Microbaculum marinisediminis: one gene and its partner. Each later gene encodes a partner of the first gene's protein in a complex. Links are inferred from orthologs where the notes say so. Each region holds a gene or a part of one and is shown in the gene's direction. Other genes may lie near its edges.

Region 1 (4,017 bases):
TGTTCCGGTTCGACGACGGCCTCGGCGCGCCGCTCGTCTGGGCGCAGAGCAAGCAGGCCGACTGTGCCGCGACCCGCGCCCTGCGCGCCACCGCCGAGCGCCAGCGCGTCGAGGAGGCCAACCGCCTGCTCTACGTGGCGATGACGCGCGCCCGCGACCGCCTCTATGTCGCCGGCTTCAAGACCAACGCCAACAGGCTGCCCGACGGCGCCTGGCACGGCCTGATGGCGAACGCGCTGGCGCCGATCCTCACGCCGGCCGAAACGCCCGACGGACCGGTGCGCCGCTATATCGGTCCCGGTGTCCCGGCGCAGCCTCGGCCGCCCGTCGAAGCGGTGCTCGCCGCCCCCGCACTGCCGGCTTGGGTCGGGGCCGACGCGCCGCGCGAGCGCCCCGCCGTTGCTCCGCTCGCCCCCTCGCGACTTGCCGAGCACGTCGCCTCCGGCGAGGGCGAGGCGCGGGGCCGCAAGGAGGCCATGCGGCGCGGCACGGTGCTGCACCGCCTTCTCGAGGCGCTTCCCGAGATCGGCCCGCAGGACCGGCGGGCGGCGGGAGAGCGGGCCCTTGCCGTGCTCGCCCCCGACTGGCCGGAGGAAACGCGCGCGGGCTATCTCGCCGAAGTGCTGGCGATCCTCGACGATCCGGCCTTCGCGGCTGTGTTCGCCCCGGGCGCGCAGGCCGAGGTGAACATCGCCGGCCGGCCGGCGCCGGGTGGCGCGCCGCTGATCGGCCAGATCGACCGGCTCGCCGTCACCGATCACGACATCCTGATCGTCGACTACAAGACCGACCGCACGGTCCCGGAAACGCCGGACGACGTGCCGGCGGCTTATCTCGCCCAACTTGCCGCCTATGGCGCGCTCGCCGCCCGCATCTGGCCGGACCGGCCCGTCCGCGCCGCGCTGTTGTGGACGGCGGCGCCGCGTCTGATGCCGCTCCCGCGCGATCTGCTCGAAAGGCATGGCGGCTAACCGTCGGCTTGACGCCCGTGGCCAGCCTTCCTACCTTCCGCTCAACCCATCCAGACAGGCCGTGAGAGCGGCCGATTCGCGACCGCGAGGTAATGACAAATGGCCGTTTCCCATACGACTGACGCTGATTTCCAGGCCGACGTGCTCGATTCCGCCGAGCCGGTTGTGGTCGACTTCTGGGCCGAGTGGTGCGGGCCCTGCAAGCAGATCGCGCCGATGCTCGACGAGATCGACGCGGAAATGGCTGGCAAGGCGAAGATCGTAAAGGTCAATGTCGACGAAAACCCCGGCATTTCGGCCAATTACGGCATCCGCGCGATTCCCACCCTGATGCTGTTCAAGGGCGGCCAGCCCGTCGGCACCCAGGTCGGCGTGCAGCCGAAGAGCCGGCTGGTGTCGTGGATCTCCGAATCGCTCTGATTCGGCTCCGAAACGGATTGTTCGAGACGGCGGTGCCCTTCGGCGCCGCCGTTTTCGTTTGCGTCGGGACTGGTCGGCCCTCCCCTTCTTCGCCTGAGCCTCTGTTCCGCCCGCGCTAAAATGATCTGCACTGGCGTCGCAATTGCCGCGCGCCGGGCCGTGCCCTCTCACGTCTCGCGTCATGCCCGGGTGTGACCCGGGCATCTCGTGCCGTACGCCGGGGATTGCCGGGACCGACCCGGCAATGACGTAGAGAGGGTAGGCGGAAGGCGTTGGTGGGGCAGGCTTTCTGCTTCGGCCGCAATGCCGCGCCCCGGGCGCCAGTACCGCGTGTCAGCCGGTCGCGAAGCCGTCCCGCTGCAGCCGGACCACCGCCTGGTTCAGCGCCGACAGGAAGGCGGAGCGGTCCCTTGCGGCGAAGGGCGGCGGGCCGCTGGTGGTCGCGCCGGCGGAGCGCAGATCGCTCATCAGGTTGCGCGTCGCCAGTGCCATGCCGATCGAATCCTCGGTAAAGGCCCGGCCCTTCGGCGACAGGACGGCGGCGCCGGCCTTCACGCAGCGGTCGGCCAGCGGCACGTCGGCGGTGACGACGATGTCGCCCCGCGATGCCCGTTCCGCGATCCAGTCGTCGGCCACGTCGGGACCGGCGGCGACGATGACGCGCTCGACCAGCGGATCGCGCGGCACCATCATGAAGGCGTTGGCGACGACATAGACCTTGAGCCCGTGCCGGCCGGCGACCTTGTAGACCTCGTCCTTCACCGGACAGGCGTCGGCGTCGACATAGATCGTTATGGCTTTGGTCGTGTCGGGCATCTGTGCTGGGTGTTTTCGACGGGTCCGAAAGTGCGACCGCACACGGTCATCGGCGACGAGCGGATCGGGCAAGCGCGCCGAGGCTGATGCCCGATGCCAGCACAATGCCCGGCGTCAGCGCGGGGCGCGCTTGGCCAGGATCCGTTGCAGCGTGCGGCGGTGCATGTTGAGCCGCCGGGCGGTCTCCGAGACGTTGCGGTCGCACAGCTCGTAGACGCGCTGGATGTGCTCCCAGCGCACCCGGTCGGCCGACATCGGGTTTTCCGGCGGCACCGCCTTGTCGTCGCTTTCGGCCATCAGCGCGGCGAACACCTCGTCGGCGTCGGCGGGCTTGGCCAGATAGTCGACGGCGCCGAGCTTCACCGCGGTGACGGCGGTGGCGATGTTGCCGTAGCCGGTGAGGATGATGGCGCGGGCCTCGGGGCGTTTCTCCTTGAGCCGGCGGATCACCTCGATGCCGTTGCCGTCCTCCAGCCGCATGTCGACCACGGCGAAGGCCGGCGGCGTCTTGTCGACCGCCACCAGGCCGGCGGCGACGGTGTCGGCCTCGGTCACCTCGAAGCCGCGTCGCTCCATCGCGCGGGCCAGCCGGGTGAGAAAGGGGCGGTCGTCGTCGAGGATCAGCAGCGTGCGGTCGGGTAGCGCGAGCACCGCGTCGTCGGCGGATTCGGTCATGTCCTGCTTGCCATCGTCTCTTTCGCCGCCGTGGCGGCCGGATTTCCTGTCACCTTATTATCGCCCGCAACGCCGAGGTCAAATCCCGCAGCGCCGGCGGACCCTACGGAACCGGCGGGGCCGGCGACCTCGAAGCGGCTGCGCGGCCAGGACGCGCTGACGAAGGCGCCGCGCCCCATCGGCGCGCGATTGGCGAACAGCAGCTGCGCGCCGGAGCGCTCGAGCAGCGTCTTGGCGATGAACAGGCCGAGGCCGAGCCCGGATTCCTCGACGCCGCCGCGACGCCGGCCACGGGTGGATATATAGGGCTCGCCGATCTTCGCCAAAACCTCTGGCGTGAAGCCCGGTCCGTCGTCGACGATCTCGATGGTCACCGTGTCGGCGGTCCAGCCGGCGCGGATATCGACGGTGGAGGCGGCGAAATCGACGGCGTTCTCGGCGAGATTGCCGAGGCCGTAGAGGATTCCGGGATCGCGGCGGCCGACCGGCTCCGGCGGCGCGCCGTCCAGATGGATGCGGATGTCGATGCCGAACTCGCGGTGCGGGGCGGCGATTTCCTCGATCAGGCTCGACAGCGGCAGCCGGTCGAGATGGCCGCCGGGCTCCTCGCCGAGCGAGCCGATGCGCTCGAGGATGCCGCGGCAGCGCTCGACCTGGCTGCGCAGCAGCCTGACGTCCTCGGCATGGGGCCCCTCGCGGGGCAGGTCGCGCTCCAGTTCGCGGGAGACCAGCGCGATGGTGGCCAGCGGCGTGCCGAGCTCGTGCGCGGCGGCGGCGGCGAGGCCGTCGAGGGCGGAGAGATGCTGCTCGCGGGCCAGCACCAGCGCGGCGGCGGCCAGCGCGTCCGACATCTGCCGGGCCTCGCGGGCGACGCGGAAGGCGTAGACGCCGGTGAAGCCGATGGCCAGCGCCAGCGCCACCCAGATTCCCGAGATGTAGAGCACCGGCAGGTCCGGCGCGTCGCCGCCGAGCCAGGGCAGCGGCAGGTGCACCGCGCCGATGATGCTGGCGGCGGTGAGCGCGATGCCGCCGAGCAGCACCGTGTTGGCCGGCGGCAGGGCGCTCGCGGAGACCACGACCGGCACCAGCAGCAGGATCGAGAACGGATTGGCCAGCCCGCCGGTGAGCGCCAGCA
Region 2 (13,154 bases), on another replicon or contig:
CAGGTCGGCCTCGGCCTGGCTCGACAGGCTGACGAAGGCGAAGGCGGTGACGTCGTAGCCGAGGCTCTTCTCGTCGAGCAGCGTGCGGTAGCCGCGGATGATGCCGGCATCCTCAAGCGCCCGCACCCGGCGCAGGCAGGGCGGCGCGGAGATACCGACGCGGCGGGCGAGCTCGACATTGGTGATTCGCCCGTCGGCCTGCAGCTCTCGGAGGATTTTCCAGTCGATCTGGTCTAGGCGGGCCTTCAAGCGAACTCCTGAACTGGCGGGGAATCGAACGGCCACGGGCCGTCTACCGAATAATCGTTGCGCCGACGCGACACAATATGTCGCCGGCTTTCCATCGCCGAGAGGGCGTTCTGCGGCGGATTCGGTTGACAGAGACAATCAATCCCTTGATTTTGTCAAACGGATTGGGAGGGCCATGTCCGTTTCCGAACCAGAAACCGCGGCCGTCCGCCGTTTCACCCGCTTCTATACCCGCCAGATCGGACTGCTCAACGACGGGCTTCTGAAAAGCCCCTACTCGCTCGCCGAGTCGCGCGTGCTCTACGAGATCGCCAATCGCGACGCGGTCACGGCCAGCGACCTGGGCCGCGAACTCGGCCTCGACGCGGGCTATCTTAGCCGCATGCTGCGCGGCTTCCAGGACAAGGGGCTGATCGCCCGCTCGCCGTCGAAATCGGACGCGCGCCGCCAGCTCCTGCGGCTGACCGAAGCCGGCCGAGCGGCCTTCGCCGGCCTCGACCGTTCGTCCGCCGAGCAGGTCGAAGCGATGCTGGCGCCGCTGTCGGCCGGCGACCGCAAGCGTCTGGTTTCCGCCATGGCGACGATCGAACGGCTTCTGGGCGGCACCGAGCGGCCGGCCGAGCCGATCGTGCTGCGCCCGCAGCGCCCCGGCGACATGGGCTGGGTCGTCCACCGCCACGGCGTGCTCTACGCCGAGGAATACGGTTGGGACGGGACCTTCGAGCCGATGGTCGCCGATATCGTCGCGGCGTTCATCCGCAACTTCGACCCCAAACGCGAGCGCTGCTGGATCGCCGAGCGCGGCGACGACATTCTCGGCTCGATCTTCCTGGTGCGCGAAAGCGACACCGTCGCCAAGCTGCGCATGCTCTATGTCGAGCCGGAAGCCCGCGGCACCGGCCTCGGCCGCCGCCTCGTTTCCGAATGCCTCGCCTTCGCCCGCGCCTGCGGCTATGCGAAGGTCGTCCTGTGGACGAACGACTGCCTTGATGCCGCCCGGCGCCTCTATCAGGACGAGGGCTTCGCGCTGGTGAAGGAGGAGAAACACCACAGTTTCGGCAAGGATCTCGTCGGGCAGTATTGGGAACTCGAGCTCTAGCCCGCCTCATTAAGCCCACGATCCTGCGGCATCGCCTCACATGACAGACGGCCGTCGGCGGTCTATTTGGGCATGATCCCTTTGAAAAGACGTCCGGAAATCCGTGTTGACCCGAACCGAACCCGATACCGCCGCCACCGCAGACCTCGGCCCGCTGACCGGCTGGGCGCTGACCGCCGGCGGCATGGGCCATGAGGTCCAGTGCCTCGGAATCCTCGAGGCGCTCGGCATCGAGCCGGTGATAAAGCGCGTCGCCCCGGGCAGGCTCCATCGCGTCATGGCACCCTGGGGGCCGGCGGCGCACCATCCCGACATCGCCCCGCCCTGGCCGGACGTGCTGGTCGTTTCCGGCCGCCAGTCGATCCCCTATGCCCGCGCCATCCGCCGGCGCTCGGGCGGCCGCACCGTGACCGTGGTGCTGCAGAGCCCCGGCGCACCGGCCTCCTGGTTCGATCTCGTCTGGGTGCCGGAGCATGACAGGCTGCGGGGCGACAACGTCATCGCCACCCTCACCTCGCCGCACCGGCTGACCCGCGAACGCCTGGCGGCCGAGGCCGAAGGGTACGTAGCGGACATCGCGCACCTGCCCCGACCGCTGGTCACGGTGCTGGTGGGCGGCGCCAGCAGCGCCTACACCTTCTCCAGCCGCGAGGCCCGCAAGCTCGCCGACGACCTGCGCGCCTTCGCCACCCGCCACGGCTGCGGCCTTCTCGTCACCCCCTCCCGCCGCACCGGCCTGGGCAAGACCGCGATCCTCAAGGAAAGCCTGGCCGATCTGCCCGCGATCGTGTGGGACCTTACTGGCGAAAATCCGTACTTTCCCTATATGGGGCTGGCCGATGCCTTCATCGTCACCTGCGACTCGGTGAATATGCTTGGCGAGGCGACGTTCACCGGCAAGCCGGTCTATGCCTACAGGTTGCCGGGGGGAACGCCGAAGTTTCAGCAGTTTCAGGAGGCGCTGGTCGATTTTGGGGCGGTGAGATGGTTCGATGGCAGCCTAGATAGCTGGACCTACCGCCCGTTAGATGCCACAACCGAAGTAGCCGCCGCGGTCCGCCAGTTGCTGGCCGCCCGTGCCCGGCCTTCTTGAAGACGGTGCGTGATCCCATGTCCCTGCTCGATTACGATGCGCTCGAGCGCACGACCACACAGACCGAGCCCTATGAGTGGCTCATCGTCCCCGATTTCGTGAAGGCCGAAGTCTTCGACGAGATCGTCGAGGACTATCCGCGCGTGCCCGGGCCCGGCTCCCATCCGCCGAGCGAGCTGGAAATCGGCGGCAAGTTTGCCGAGCTGATGACGGAACTCGACGGCCCGCGCTTCCAGGAGATGATCGAGCGGAAGTTCGACGTCGATCTTTCCGACAAGCCGACCATGTATACGGTGCGCGGCTTCTGCCGGAAGACAGACGGCAAGATCCACACCGATTCCGAGACCAAGGTCATCACCGTGCTGCTGTACATGAACCAGCATTGGGAACAGGATGGCGGGCGCCTGCGCATCCTGCGCAACGGCACCGATCTGAACGACTACGTCGCCGAGGTGCCCCCGAACGGCGGCACGTTGCTGGTGTTCAAGCGCTCGGACAGGTCCTGGCACGGCCACGAGCCCTTCGAGGGCCAGCGCCGCGCCGTCCAGATGAACTGGGTCACCGGCGCCGACGTCGTTGCCTACGAGCAGCGCCGGCACCGCATTTCCACCACCTTGAAGAAGCTCAATCCGCGCAACTGGCGCGCGTCCGCCTGATCGGGCGGACGAGGCTCAACGCGGCAACGGTCCCACCATGGCTACCCATCACACCAAGCTCGTCATCATCGGTTCCGGCCCGGCCGGCTACACCGCCGCGATCTACGCTGCGCGCGCGATGCTCGACCCCGTCCTGATCCAGGGCCTGGAGCCGGGCGGCCAGCTCACCATCACCACCGACGTCGAGAACTATCCCGGCTTCGCCGACGTGATCCAGGGCCCCTGGCTGATGGAACAGATGCAGAAGCAGGCCGAGCATGTCGGCACCCGGCTCGTGCGCGACTACGTGACCGAGGTCGATTTCTCCCGCCGGCCGTTCCACCTGAAGTGCGATTCCGGTGACGACTATGTCGCCGACGCGGTGGTCATCGCGACCGGCGCCCAGGCCAAGTGGTTGGGCCTGCCCTCCGAACAGAAATTCAAGGGCTTCGGCGTGTCGGCCTGCGCCACTTGCGACGGCTTCTTCTATCGCGGCAAGGAAGTGCTGGTCGTCGGCGGCGGCAACACCGCGGTCGAGGAGGCCCTGTTCCTGACCAATTTCGCCTCCAAGGTCACGGTCGTGCACCGCCGCGACAGCTTCCGTGCCGAGAAGATCCTGCAGGACCGCCTGTTCAAGAATCCGAAGGTCGAGGTGGTCTGGGACACGGTCGTCGACGAGATCCTCGGCAACGAACAGCCGCCGGGCGTGACCGCGGTTCGCCTCAAGAACGTCCAGACGGGCGCGACGAGCGAGCGCGCGTTCGACGGTGTCTTCGTCGCCATCGGACACGCCCCGTCGACGGACATCTTCAAGGGCAAGGTCGACATGCGGCCGAACGGCTACATCGTCACCGAGCCGGGAACGACCAATACCAGCGTGCCGGGCGTCTTCGCCGCCGGCGACGTGACCGACGAAACGTACCGGCAGGCGGTGACGGCTGCCGGAATGGGCTGCATGGCGGCGCTCGACGCCGAGCGCTGGCTGGCCGAGGCAGAAGAACGCGCAGCCGCCGAGTGAGCGAGCGGCAACACGGTTCGGGCCTGTCTGGTTCGGGCCTGGCTGGGGGGAGAGTCTTGTTATGGATTGGGACAAGCTGCGCATCTTCCATGCCGCGGCCGATGCGGGAAGCTTCACCCACGCCGGCGAGGCGCTGGGGCTGAGCCAGTCAGCGGTCAGCCGGCAGGTCAGCGCGCTCGAGCACGAGCTGAAGGCGCCGCTGTTCCATCGCCATGCCCGCGGCCTGATCCTCACCGAACAGGGCGAACTGCTCTATCGCACCGCCCACGACGTCTTCATGCAGCTGGAATCGGTCCGCACCCGCCTGACCGATTCCCGCGAGAAGCCACGCGGCGAGCTGAAGGTGACGACCACGCTGGCGCTCGGCACGACCTGGCTCGCCCCGCGCCTGCGCGAGTTCGTCGAGCTCTATCCCGACATCCACCTTCAGATGATCCTCGACGACGGCGAACTCGACCTGTCGATGCGCCAGGCCGACATCGCCATCCGTCTGCGGCAACCGGTTCAGCCGGATCTGATCATGCGGCGGCTCTTTACGGTCCATTTCCACGTCTATGCGTCTCCGGAATACCTGAAGCGCCACGGGACCCCGCGCACGATCGACGATATCGACAAGCACAACATCATCACCTTCGGCGACCCGGCACCGGCGTATTTCCGCGATATCAACTGGCTGGAAACCGTCGGCCGGCCGGACGGAGACCCGCGCACCCCGGTCCTGCGGATCAACACGACGCATGGAATGCGACGCGCCGTCGACGCCGGAATCGGCATCGCGGTGCTGCCCGACTACCTGATCGATCAGGGGGCGAGCCTCGTCCTGCTGCTGCCGGAGGAGGAGATTCCCGCCTTCGACACCTACCTCGTCTATCCCGAGGAGCTGAAGGACACCGCGCGGATCAATGTTTTCCGGGATTTCCTGCTCGCGAAGGCGCGCGGCTGGAAGTTTTGACGGACCGCCGGACAGCCATGAGCCGCACTCATATCTGACATGCGTGCATGCCCGTTGTGCAATGCACCTCAAAGCGGCATATCAACGATCAAGCTGTAGGCAGCAAGGCAAGGCGCTACCTCCTCCCGGCGCTGAGCCTCGATGCGGTCAGCTGTTCCCCTCTGGAAGGCGATTTACCCGCGAATCCCCCCTCGCGGGAAAATCGACTAAATGGCCGGATCGCCTTTCGCGATCCGGCTTTTTTTTCGTCACCGCCATCGTCGGATGACGGTGCTCCCCACGACATGTACGAGACCCGGGGCCTGACGGCCCGCCCGGTCACATGAGCCGGTCACATGAACAGCTTCTCGCCCTCGTAGCCGGAATAGAGCGAGGCGACCTGTTCGCCGTAACCGTTGTAGAGCTGCGTCGGCACGCGCTCGCCGGTGCCGAGCACTTCCTCGTCCGCCTGGCTCCAGCGCGGATGCGGCACGTCCGGATTGACGTTCGCCCAGAAGCCGTACTCGGTCGGCAGGATTTCCTCCCACAGTCCCCTGGGCCGCTCAGCGGTAAAGGTGAACCGGACGATCGACTTGATCGACTTGAAGCCGTATTTCCACGGGGTCGCCAGCCGCAGCGGCGCGCCCATCTGCTTGGCGACCGGCTCGCCGTAGGCGCCGGTGACGAGAAAGGCGAGGTCGTTGGTCGCCTCCTCGATCGTCAGGCCCTCGACATAGGGCCAGGGATACCAGAACTGCTTCTGCCCCGGCGCCATGATCGGATTGTAGAAGGTCTCCATGCGCACGTATTTCGCCCGCGACAGCGGGGCCGCCAGCGCCACCAGCCTGGAGAACGGAAAACCGGTCCACGGCACCGCCATCGACCAGGCTTCGACGCAGCGGTGCCTGTAGAGACGCTCCTCCAGCGTCATCTTGCGGATCAGCTCGTCGATGCCGAGTGTCATCTCTTTTTCGACGTCGCCGTCGATCTTCACTTCCCACGGCCGGATCTTCAGCGCCTGGGCGTCTTTGGCAATCTGCTTGTGCGAGCCGAACTCGTAGAAATTGTTGAAGGCGAGGTTGTACTTCTGCGGCGTGATCTCCCGGTCGAGCTCGAAGCTCTCGTTGCGCGGCGCCGGGTAGAGATCGGCCGTCGGATCGTCGCTGTCCGCGCGCGCGATGCCGGCGGGCAGCAGTGCTCCGGCGACGGACACGCCCGTCGCCGCCATGAACGCGCGTCGATTCAGGAACACCTCCCGCGGGGTCGCCGCGGAGTCGGGCATCCACCATCCCGGTCTGTTTCGGATCAGCATGGGTCATCGCTCCTTCCGCTTGTGCACCGGACTACGCCGTGCGGGGGACGGGAGCAACTCACGCTTGCGCGACGCGGCTGTGAGCGCAACGGGTTTGCCGCCGGCCGCACCGTCGCGGCCCCGGCGAACCCGGACGCCGCATAGCGGCCGCCCGGGATGTGGCCGTCCGGGGCGATGACCCCGATCGGCCGGATGCTCAGGCCGCTTCCTTCCGGTGGCTCTCGATCACCTGGTCGGCAAGCTTGCCGGTCAGTTCGGCAAGGTGGTCGAAGCGATAGACATAGGAGCCGACGCCGGCGGTCGCCGACCTGAGCTCGACGATCAGGTCGCGCATCTCCGCCTCCGGCATCTGCGCCTGCACCACGTCCCAGCCGGTCCAGCCGGGCCGGGCATCGAAGCCGAGGATCTGACCGCGGCGCTGCGAGACGATGGTGTTGACCTTCGACGTCGCGTCCGCCGGCACCGCGATCTCCACGTGCATCACCGGCTCGAGCAGCACCGGCGAGCACTGCGGCAGCCCCTCGCTCATGCCGATGCGCCCGGCGGTGCGGAACGCCATGTCGGAGGAGTCGACGGTGTGATACGAGCCGTCCGACAGGTTGACCGCCACGTCGACGACCGGGAAGCCGAGCGGCCCGTGGGCGAGATAGTCGCGCACGCCGGACTCGACGGACGGGATGTACTGCTTGGGCACAACACCGCCGGTGATCGAGTCGGTGAACTCGAACCCGGCGCCGCGCGGCAACGGCTTGATATCCAGCACCACGTCGCCGAACTGGCCGTGCCCGCCCGACTGCTTCTTGTGGCGGCCGCGCTGGCTGACCGACTTGCGGATCGTCTCCTTGTAGCCGACGCGCGGCTCGTGGGTCTCCACGTCGATGGCGAATTTGCCCGTCAGCCGCTCCATGGCGACGCGCAGATGCATCTCGCCCTGCCCGTGCAGCACCATCTCGCCGGCCTCCTGGTTGTGCGAAAGCGACAGCGAGGGGTCCTCGTCCATGATCTTCTGGACCGCGGACGTCAGCTTCACCTCGTCCTTGCGCTCCTTGGCGGCGATTGCCTTGCCGAGCACCGGCGCCGGCGGCGCCACCGATACGAGCTGGGCAACGCCCTTCTCCGTCGAGATGGTCTCGCCGGTGGCGATGCCTTCGAGCCGGCCGAGCCCGACCGTGTCACCGGTCGTCGCCTGGCCAGCCTTGCTCGCATCCTGCCCCTTGAGCGTGAACAGGCCGCCGATGCGCTCCTCCTCGCCCTTGGCGCCGCAGACCGTGTCGCCGTCGCTCAAGGTGCCGCGCAGCACCCGCGCCACCGACAGCTTGCCGCCATGCGGCGTATGGAACGTCTTGAGGATCTGCGCCACCGCGCTCGTGCCGCCGCCAAGGCCCAGCCGCTCGACCGTCTGCTGGACCGTCGGCGCCTCGTGCCGAAGCGCCTTCATCAGGCGCAGGATGCCGTTGCCGTGCTCCGCCGAACCGGTCAGAAGCGGCACGATCTGGCTTTCCCGGAGTTCCGTCGTCAGGTCGTCGAACACCCGGTCGCGCGGCGGCTCGACATCGGACAGGAGTTGTTCCATCAGCTCGTCGTCGTAGTCGGCGAGCTTCTCCAGCATCGAGAAACGGGCGTCGACCTCCTCCGCCTTCGCCGCGTCGTTCATCTCGATCACCTCGCTCGGCGCGTGCTCGCGGTAGACGAAGGCGCGCTCGAGCGCCAGATCGACGAAGCCGGTGACGATATCGTTTTCCCAGATCGGTAATTGCCGCAGCACGATCGGCTGGGCCGACGCCGGCTGCAGCCACGCCAGCACGTCGCGGACATTGCCTTCCGCCTTGTCGATCTTGTTGAGGAAGATGAGCCGCGGAATGCCGAGGTCCTCGAGCTCCTTGAGGATCAGCTGCAGCGCGGGGACCTTCTTCTCGTCGGCTTCCGCCACCACGATCGCCATATCGACCGCGGGGACCACGTTGCGCGCTTCGTGCAGGAACTCGATTGAGCCCGGACAATCGACGAAGGTGTAGGTGTCGCCCATGAACTCGGTCGTGGCGACATTGACCTCGACGCTCATGCCGTGCGCACGCGCTTCCGGTGAGGCGTCGCCGACGGTATTGCCGTCGCTGACCCTGCCTTGCCGGGAGATGGCGCCGGTTCGCGCCAGGATGCTTTCGAGAAGCGTCGTCTTCCCGCTCAGGTACGGGCCGACCAGCGCGATGCACCGGGCGGCCCCAACCGCTCTGCCGTTCAGTTCGGGCATGTCAGCAATCCTCCCTTCGCCGGGCGGACCGCCGTCGTATTTTTTGAGTTAGCGCGGGCCCGCCCGTGACCTCGCCTGGCGGCTATCGTCCCAGCCCTTTACGCCGGACGCAAGTGGGACATTTCGCCAATGTGACCGCAAGGACGGGATCGCGGACTAGTTCCGTGCCGGCCTGAACGCCAGCGGCGCCAGTTGAACGGTGAGGATGGCGACCATGATGAGCATCGCGCCCGCCAGCCCGATGATCGTCAGCCGTTCGCCGAGCAGGAGCGCTCCGGCGGCCGCGGCGAACAGCGCCTCCGACGACAGGATGACGGCGGCGTCGGCCGGCGGTGTCCAGCGCTGGCCGATCGCCTGCAACGTGTAGCCGACGCCGCCCGACAACAGGCCGGCATAGAGGATCTCGACGCCGGCGGCCGCGATCCGGTCCATCTCGATAGGCTCGGCGAACGGCGCGATGGCGGTTCCGAGAAGCCCGCCGATCGCGAACTGGACGAAGGCGACCGTCACCGGCCGGCCGGTCCGCGCCGCGGTATAGCTGAGCAACGCGACCTGCAGCGCCCAGAAGACGGCGGCGACCACCATCAACCCGTCGCCGAGGCCGAGCGGGGCGATACCGCCGCCCGACAGCAGAATGGTGCCGGCGAAGGACATCGTCGCCGCCGGCCAGGCGACAGCGTGCGGCATCGAGCGGAACACCGCCCAGGCGACGAACGGCACGAGCACGACGTAGAGCCCGGTCAGGAAGCCGGCATTGGTGACGCTGGTATATTGCAGGCCGATCTGCTGCAGGATGCTGCCGGCGAAGAAGGTGATCGCCGTGGCGATCGCGAGCCTCCGGCCGGTCCGGTCCATCGCGGCGCCGCGACGCCGCTCCCGGAGGACGAGAGGCAGGATCGCCGCCGCCGCCAGCAGGAAACGCAGGCCGGTGAACAGGAACGGCCCGACATCCTCCATGGCCGTCGTCTGAGCGACGAAGGCCGTGCCCCAGACGAAGGCAGCGAACAGCAGGGTCAGGTTTGCAAACGAGCGGCGCACGCGCCCGGATAGTCCGGCGACGCGGGCGATGCAAGTCCGACGGGCAAGTCCGCCGGTCACACGCCACGGTCGGCCTTCGGGAATATTCGCCGCGCCGAAACGTTAGTCGGACTGCATGGCATCGGCGAATCCAGACGGAGGACATCGATCATGACGCCAGTCGCACACACACCACGAACCGTCCTGAGTTCTCTTCTAACAACCGGTGCTCTCGCACTTGCCGTGGCAACGGCCGTGCCCGGCGGAGCGGTCGCTGCCGGCGGTGGTGGTGGCGAAAGCGGCCCGATCAAGTCGTGCCCGCGCGGCCAGATCTTCGATGGCCGGACCGGCCAGTGCATCAAGCAGTCGAGCACGGCCATCGACGACACGAGCCGCTACGCCTATGGCAGCTGGCTCGCCCGCACCGGCCGCTACGGCGAGGCGATCGAGGTCCTGAGCCTGGTCGAGAACAAGGACGATCCGCGCGTCCTCAACTACCTGGGCTACGCCAACCGCCAGCTCGGCCGGTTCGAGGTCGGGCTCGGCTTCTATCGCCAGGCGCTCGCGGCCGATCCCGATTACGTCAAGGCACGGGAATATCTCGGCGAGGCCTATCTGGTGCTCGAAAGGCCGGAACTCGCCCGGGAGCAGCTGCGCGAGATCGGATCGCGCTGCGGAACGGGCTGCGAGGAATACGCACTGCTCGCCGAAGCTATCGCCGACTACGACGCGGCGCTGGCGCGCCGGTCATAGCCCGTTGGCTTCGAACAGTGGCGGCTTCAAGCGCTGTCGGATTCGAACGCTGGCGGCACGACCATATTGATCGCGCCGCCGGCGACAGGAACGGCAAGGCCGCTCTAGAGCACGTGGAACGTCCAGGCGATATCGTCGCTCAGCACCCAATCTCCGCTACCGTTCTGGTCATAGGTGCGCACCTCGAACCACCGCTTGGGATTCGGGCAGGAGTTGCCACCAGCGCTCCAGAATGCCAGCAGATCGTTGCCGGACGATTGGCCCCACTCAACCGCGGCCACGCCGATTCGCTTCTGTGTATTGATCCGCTTTTCCGGCCTGATGCAGTAGACACCCGTTTGCGGATTGGTCACCATCTTCACACCGATGCTGCGAATGATGTCGTTGCCGAGATCGTAAAAAACAGCGATCTTGGCAAAGCTGTACCATCCGTCACCCCGAGCCTCTTTTCCGGTCGACGGCGAGTTTTCTTCGGCTGCATATAGATTTGGAGCAGCGAATACACCCGCCACAGCGACAACGAACGCAAATAGCAAACGTAAAGGCATTCGGTATCTCCTCTTACCGTCTTTTCTGTGATTGGAAGCGCAGTAGACCAAGGCAGCTACGAATCTTCCGCTAGGGAAGCTAACAAGGCATCGACGACAAGTCAGCCGGATAATCGCGATCGGGATTTCTCGCGGACGGCCTTCCGTTGCTGGCCTTTCCGGCTGAACCCGGCCATGGTGCCGCCGCCATGACCCAAGCCGCCGATCCGATCATGAATGCCGCTCCCCCATCGCCCGAAACCGGGCGCAGCGAGGTTGCCGCGTCCATGTCGATCGCCCTGCCGCTGGCGCTGACCAATCTCGGCAACATCGCCATCAACACCACCGACGTGGTCATGGTCGGCTGGCTCGGAGCCGAGGCTCTCGCCGCCGGCATGCTGGGCTTCACGCTGATCTTCCTGTTCCTGCTGGGCGGCATCGGCCTGACCTCGTCGGTGCCGGCACTGACCGCCCAGGCGCACGGCTCCGGCGATGCCCGTGCCGTGCGGCGTCCCATCCGCCAGGGGCTGTGGGCCTCCGTGCTGTATTCGGCGCCCGCGATCGCGGTGCTCATGCACGGCGAATGGATCCTGCTGATGCTGGGCCAGGACCCGACGGCATCCAGGCTCGCTGGCGAATATCTCGCCTATGCCGCGTGGAGCCTACCGTTCATCCTCGGCGTCATGGTGCTGCGCGCGCTGCTCGCCACCCTCGACCGCGCCGCCGTCATCGTCTGGATCACCGGGTCGGGCATCATCCTGAACGCGGCCATCAACTACGGCCTGATCTTCGGCAACTGGGGGCTGCCGCGACTGGAAATCGTCGGCGCCGGCGTCGCCACCACGGCGACCAGCGCCGTCGGTTTCACGATTATCGCCATCTACGTCGTCACGCATCCGGCGATCCGCGGTTACCACGTGTTCCGGCGGCTCTGGATCGCCGATTTCGAGCGGTTGAAGGCGATCGTCAGGCTCGGCGCTCCGATCGCCTTGACGGCCTTGCTGGAGGAGGGCCTGTTCGCCGCCTCGACCCTCATGGTCGGCTGGCTCGGGCCGTTGACGCTGGCCGGCCATACGATCGCGCTGCAATGCACCGCGGTCGCGTTCATGATTCCGCTCGGCATCTCCCAGGCCGGCACCGTCAGGGTCGGCATCGCCGCCGGCCGGCGCGACAGTCGGGCGATCGGCCGCGCCGGCTGGACGGCGATGACGCTCGGGCTTGCCGTCATGCTCATTGCAGCTCTCGCCTACTGGGTCATCCCCGAACCGCTGGCCCGGCAGTTCCTCGACGCCTCGGACCCCGACGCCGGCGCAGTGCTCGCCATCGCCGTGTCGCTACTCGGCGTCGCCGCCTTCTTCCAGCTCTTCGACGGTATCCAGGTCGTCGGCCTCGGAATCCTGCGCGGCCTCAACGACACGCGGGTGCCGCTGGCCTACGCGGCCTTCGGCTACTGGGTCTGCGGCGCGCCGCTTGCCTATGTGCTGGGCTTTGTCTTCGGTTACGGCGCCGTCGGCATCTGGATCGGGTTCATCGTCGGCCTCGGCGCCGTCGCGGCCCTGTCGCTTGCCCGCTTCTCCGCGCGCGACCGCAACGGCCTCGTGGAGAAATTCGTCGCCGTGCACGCCTGATTGGCAAAGCCGAACCGGGATGGATATGGTGAGGCTCGACCCTGCCGATTCCAAGTCCTGGAGCTTTCTACCGATGCTGATCCTGCGTTCCGCCGCACCGTCCCCCTTCGGCCGCAAGGTCAAGATCGCGATGGGCATTCTCGAGCTCGACGACAGGATCGAGATCAAGCCCGCCGATTCCAATGCCGGCGACGAGGAATTGTTCCACCAGAACCCGCTCGGCAAGATTCCGACGCTGATCCTGGAGGACGGCTCATCCCTGTTCGATTCCCGCGTGATCCTGGAGTATCTCGACGACCTGGCGGGCGGCGGCAAGATCATGCCCAAGGGCGAGGGTCGCTTCGCCGCGCTGCGTCTGCAGGCGCTCGCGGACGGCATGATGGATGCCTCCATTCTGCAGATATACGAGAAGCGCTTCCGCCCCGAAGAGATACAGTATCGGCCCTGGCTCGACCGCCAGGCCGCCAAGGTCACCCGCGCGCTGGCCGAACTGGAGAACGAGCCGCCGATCATGGGCAAGCCGCCGCATGTCGGCCATATCGCGCTGGCATGCGCGCTCGGCTATCTCGATCTCCGCTTCGACGGTCACTGGCGCGACGGCCATCCCAAACTGGTCGGCTGGCTCGACGCCTTCGCCAACACGG

What was found.
Region 2: the proteins of trxA (region 1) and trxB are in contact, whole or in part, in a crystal structure (PDB 1F6M), measured with the Escherichia coli proteins. The link is inferred for Microbaculum marinisediminis from one-to-one orthologs.

Annotation. Positions count from the first base shown.
Region 1 is NZ_JALIDZ010000004.1:323-4,339, reverse strand. What follows is about bases 1-2,730. They hold trxA (thioredoxin), read left to right. Parts: upstream 1-1,070; coding sequence 1,071-1,391; downstream 1,392-2,730. Other genes in these bases: MUB46_RS08950 (ActR/PrrA/RegA family redox response regulator transcription factor), read right to left, coding at 2,322-2,730; MUB46_RS08955 (YaiI/YqxD family protein), read right to left, coding at 1,725-2,207; addA (double-strand break repair helicase AddA), read left to right, coding at 1-971. In the rest of the region: more of MUB46_RS08950, read right to left, coding at 2,731-2,882; MUB46_RS08945 (ActS/PrrB/RegB family redox-sensitive histidine kinase), read right to left, coding at 2,879-4,017. UniProt on the Escherichia coli protein: Participates in various redox reactions through the reversible oxidation of its active center dithiol to a disulfide and catalyzes dithiol-disulfide exchange reactions.
Region 2 is NZ_JALIDZ010000016.1:40,217-53,370, reverse strand. The notes cover bases 2,292-5,114. They hold trxB (thioredoxin-disulfide reductase), read left to right. Parts: upstream 2,292-3,134; coding sequence 3,135-4,094; downstream 4,095-5,114. Other genes in these bases: MUB46_RS23785 (LysR family transcriptional regulator), read left to right, coding at 4,156-5,046; MUB46_RS23795 (2OG-Fe(II) oxygenase family protein), read left to right, coding at 2,459-3,097; MUB46_RS23800 (mitochondrial fission ELM1 family protein), read left to right, coding at 2,292-2,441. In the rest of the region: MUB46_RS23810 (Lrp/AsnC family transcriptional regulator), read right to left, coding at 1-249; MUB46_RS23805 (bifunctional helix-turn-helix transcriptional regulator/GNAT family N-acetyltransferase), read left to right, coding at 425-1,348; more of MUB46_RS23800, read left to right, coding at 1,455-2,291; protein-methionine-sulfoxide reductase catalytic subunit MsrP, read right to left, coding at 5,378-6,337; MUB46_RS23775 (elongation factor G), read right to left, coding at 6,534-8,585; MUB46_RS23770 (DMT family transporter), read right to left, coding at 8,742-9,623; MUB46_RS23765 (tetratricopeptide repeat protein), read left to right, coding at 9,858-10,355; MUB46_RS23760 (hypothetical protein), read right to left, coding at 10,460-10,903; MUB46_RS23755 (MATE family efflux transporter), read left to right, coding at 11,092-12,510; MUB46_RS23750 (glutathione S-transferase family protein), read left to right, coding at 12,584-13,154.